Regions from separate parts of the Pelotomaculum sp. PtaB.Bin117 genome, predicted to be linked through region 2. Evidence: riboswitches for the same ligand, from Rfam matches in the RefSeq annotation. Region 2 holds a riboswitch; the other holds the start of a gene.
The links. A riboswitch is a leader RNA that binds a small molecule or an ion and turns the genes downstream of it on or off. The one in region 2 is predicted to bind molybdenum cofactor.
Positions count from the first base shown of each region.

Region 1: linked by a shared signal. The riboswitch ahead of A4E54_RS08635 (EFR1 family ferrodoxin) and the one ahead of A4E54_RS00975 (heterodisulfide reductase-related iron-sulfur binding cluster) in region 2 are both predicted to bind molybdenum cofactor.

Region 1 covers NZ_MVQM01000124.1:11,184-13,384, reverse strand. The annotation lists gene A4E54_RS08645 (spore coat protein CotJB) at 1-66, shown strand, start outside; partial or broken gene A4E54_RS08640 (manganese catalase family protein) at 94-192, shown strand; gene A4E54_RS08635 (EFR1 family ferrodoxin) at 289-1,104, opposite strand; molybdenum cofactor riboswitch at 1,307-1,423, opposite strand; gene A4E54_RS08630 (serine hydrolase) at 1,570-2,201, opposite strand, start outside.
Region 2 covers NZ_MVQM01000030.1:163-2,363, forward strand. The annotation lists partial or broken gene A4E54_RS00965 (zinc ribbon domain-containing protein) at 1-811, shown strand, start outside; gene A4E54_RS00970 (hypothetical protein) at 871-1,074, shown strand; molybdenum cofactor riboswitch at 1,133-1,255, shown strand; molybdenum cofactor riboswitch at 1,295-1,414, shown strand; gene A4E54_RS00975 (heterodisulfide reductase-related iron-sulfur binding cluster) at 1,404-2,201, shown strand, end outside.

The DNA of each region.
Region 1 (2,201 bases), on a different contig from region 2:
TTCGGAATGGCTACCAGTCAGTACCCCTGGCAGTGGATCAACTCCCCCTGGCCTTGGGAAATGTAAATCTTGACGTAAGGAAGGGATTAATTGATGTGGGTTTATCAAAAAAAATTAGAATACCCGGTAAGGGTTTCCGGTCCCAATCCCAAACTGGCTAAAGTGATTATTACTCAATACGGCGGGCCGGACTTATGGTTTTAAGGGAGTGTCAGGGGGACGGTTCGACTGACAATTATTAGTCCCACATTGCCAACGTAGATACTACCACGGCAAAAAAGTGGATGATTATAAAAATAACTCCGGCTCCTTGCGTTCTGCAAATTCAACTTCCAGTTCATGCTTATGTCTCAAAAAATCCTTATCGTCAAAATATTTGGCTTCATTGGGGCAATTTTTCACGCAGGCGCCGCATTTAATACAAATTCCATCCAGTTTAGAAACATCTTCATAATTAATGGAACCGACCGGACAGATACTTGGACAGAGCTTACAATCCATACAATCGCTGCTTGTTTTTGGGACAAACTTTCTAAAGTCCACAGGCATGCCATGTTCATCTATAGGCATGTAATATTTGCGATAAGGTTTATTTCCTTTTACCATGACACTTTGCAGATTATTGCCAGTGGTAATTTTGGCATATATTTTACTAGCAAAATCATTTATTACCGCCATATCTTTTTCATCAGGCCGGTTTTTAGCCAGAATTTTGGAGATCGAGTGTTCCCCGATAAATGCGCCCCCGGCAATAACTTTAAAGCCGTTTAGCTCCAGAATATCTTTCAGCTCAATCAAAGCATCGTCATAATCCCTGTTACCGTATAAAACCACAGCGACCGCCAGAGCACCGTTACCTGTAATAGAATTCATATATTTCAGTAATATGTTTGGCACTCTGCCGGCATAGACCGGCACTCCAATCACGACCAGGTCTTCCGCAGTAAAAGACACTGTTTCTTTTCTAACTCCCGGCAGGGTAAAATCAATAATGTTTACCGCTGTTTGCCCGCCGGCATTTTCTAAAATCTTTCCGGCCAGCCCGGATACGATCTTTTGGGTTGTACCAGTAGGGCTAAAATACATCGCATTAATTTTTTCCATAAACTAGTCCCACCCATTTCTTTACGTACTGTTAGCGGTATTCCGCTTGAAGGCCAATAAAATAATATAGTGTGCTCACTTTTGTCTTTGTGGTTTTGCAATAATAAAGCCCGTAATATACTTCTACCCCGCATGACATTTTCCTTGTATAAAAAATATTTAGCTCTTCATTAAAAAAACGGGCAATGATATCACAGAAGATCCACTAAAAAGGTTGTTACTATTGACTGGGGAGGCATACTGGTTTCCCAATATACCCTAACGGCCTGTTATCCATACTTTTCGCTTAGGCTAAACAGGCTCGGAGAATTTCTTTCAATATTACCACATTACCACATATCCTTCAGAATTCCTTCAAATTAAAACAGTTTTTCGGTAATTATTTTTTTGTTCATTTTTTGCAGATACTCAAAACGACATTATCAGCCGCCATCCCCGTTCTGTATAATTTATAAGTTTATCCGCTCAGGGTCGCAGAGTTATATTTATTTCATTCATTACCGGGTTGCAATAAACACAAGCGTCAAGTAATTTTGAGACTATGATTAAGGGTAGCATTACAAAGCCATGCTTGAGATATATTTGACTGCTTAACGCAATGGTGTTGTGATTTGCCTCAAGCCGCGCGTCTCCAATTTTCGCGCGGATTACTGTTACGCCTTTTGTCAGTATCAGCATGTCGATTTCTTTATCGAACTCAATGGTCGTTTCAAGCGCGTCTGCGATTGTTATCGCGGGAACGTATAAATCCTCCATACCCAGGTCAGGCAGAACCGGATAAAAAATTATTCTTCCATTAACTAAAATTTTATTATCATTGAGAATGGTGGTAATGACTCTAATCGTTGATCCTGGCGGACCGGCAAATGTCTTAAACAAGGTGTTTATTACAGCCTCTTCTATATCCGTGTAACCGCTGCTGAGAAATTCATAGTAACCACCGTTTGTCATAAAAATAACCCCGATTTTTTCATCACAGTCAAAGTACATATCACTAACCAGACCGCAGGCTTCACCGGCATGCCCCGTTAGTCTTCGTTCCGCCAGGGCGTCTGTAATATGAAAGCTCAGACCAATATATCTGAAGAAACCCTCCA
Region 2 (2,201 bases):
CACCGGCAAGTCTATAATGCTGAAGTTGTACGACGGCAGCACCTGGCGCTGGGTGAAGTACCATTTAACCGGCAGGCGGGTTCAGGACGGTTGGAAGATAGGATGCCCTCGCGCAGTAATCAAGAAGAACCGGATTGAGCTGCATTTCCCGGTTGAAAAGGAAAAACCGGCGGTTAAGTCGGTTGCCGAACAGGTTAAAGACCCAAACCTTAAAATTTGCGCTGTTGACTTAAACACGTGCGACAAGCTGGCGGTATGCGGTATATTCAAAAGCGACGGCACGCAGGTAGCCACCCGGTTCATCCGGGGCGGCGATAACCTAAACGGCCGTAGGAAACGACTTTTGGGCATAATCGCAACCAAGCTCAGTCTTACCGGTTCATTAAACAAGGATGAGCAGGACAATAAGGCCTTGTGGAATAAGATCCATAACATCGACGATAATGAAGCCCACCGGGTATCCCGCAGAATACTGGACTTTGCCCTGGAACACGGAGCGAGTATCATCGTGTTTGAACACTCGAACAGTTTTAAACCCGAGCAGGGCAAATACAGCAGGCGGGCCAACTCCAGGCGTTCCTACTGGCTCCGGGGCAGGATATTCCACTATACCAAATACAAAGCCTGGGAGTATGGAATAATCACCAGCCGGGTCAACCCCAAGGACATAAGCCGGTTATGCGCCGGCTGCGGGGCGGAAATAGACCGGCGCGCACCGTTATTCACTTGTAAATGCGGTAAGAAAGGCAGTGTTGATCTAAACACCGTAAGAAATATAGGCAAAAAGTTCTTTTTAAGATACACGGCCTGAGCGGAAATAAGCGCGAACAAAGCCCTAAAGTCCGAAAGGCAAGGGTGTTCCCGCTCCCCATGAGCTGTAAATCCAAAATGGGAGCAGGAACGGGCTTGGCACCGCCCGGTGTATCCGTCGCCCACTACGCTCTCAATGCGGTAGAGGCCACGCCTCAATTTACTGCGGGCAGCGACTACGCACGGGTGCCCGAAGAAGCTGCCGGGATTCATCTCCCGGAGGAGCAGAGTGTCACAAAGTGCCTGAAATTAGGGCAAGAATAAGTTAACGAAAAAGTATACCCCGGCAGGAAATTGTTTTTTAATGTTGAATAGTTATATAAAACAAAGAATTCTCCGAGCCTGGCATACCTAAACAAAAGCAGGGTACGGTAACCAGGCCGTTAGGGTACGGTGGGAAACTCCTGTACCTCCCGGTGCGGAAAGGAGAGGTTTTTGGAAAAAAGCTTTGTCCTTTTGCAACGGGCAAAGCTTATATTTTTTAATGATGATTACTCTCCGAGCCATATGACCTAAAGCTTTTAAGCCATGGTTTTCGGCCGGTAGGGTGTACCGGGAAACCGGTATGTCTCCCATTGCGAAAAGGAGAGTTCTTGATCCGGCTTATGTGCCGGGCTAACTTTGTTTTTTCGCAGAGTTTGCCCGGTATTATTTTTTGCATGGCTGGAATAAGTTTTGCAGTAAAGGACCAGGCACTAACCGAAAGGAAAGGCAAAGTGGAGATTTATATTTTTTTTGTCCTCATGGTCATATCGTTAGGTTATTTTCTATGCGAGGTATATTGGCGCTGCCGCTACATAAAGTTGGGCAGGCCGGAAAACCGTTTTGACCGCCCGCTTGAACGCTGGAAATATTTTCTCACCCATGTGGCCGGCCAAAAGAAAATTATGAATAAACCCCTGTTTGGTTTTCTGCACGGGTTTATCATGTGCGGCTTTTGTGTCCTGTTGCCGGGCATCCCCAATATGGTTGCGGAAGGCCTTTTCAAAACCAGTATTCCTTATATCGGAGATAATCCCGGCTACCTTTTCATCAAAGATATTTTTATCGCTTTAATCATCTTCGGGATCGGCGGCAGCTTTTTGCGGCGGGTCGTTAAAAAGCCGGTCTGGCTGAAGAACACTCCCGTGGTTTTTGTAATCCTTGGATTGATCCTGGTCATCGCGATAACGGAAGTCCTGTTTCACGGAACCCGGCTCGCGCTTGGCGAAGGAGCCGCTTTAAGCGGGGCCGCCCCGCTGGCTGCGGCTGTTTCAAGGTTTCTGGAGGGCTTTAATGAAAATGCAATTCATGCCGCCGGGATGTTTTTCTGGTGGACCCACTACCTGGCTATTTTCTCATTATTGTTCATCATCCCCCACTCGAAACACCTGCATATGGTGTTCGCCCCT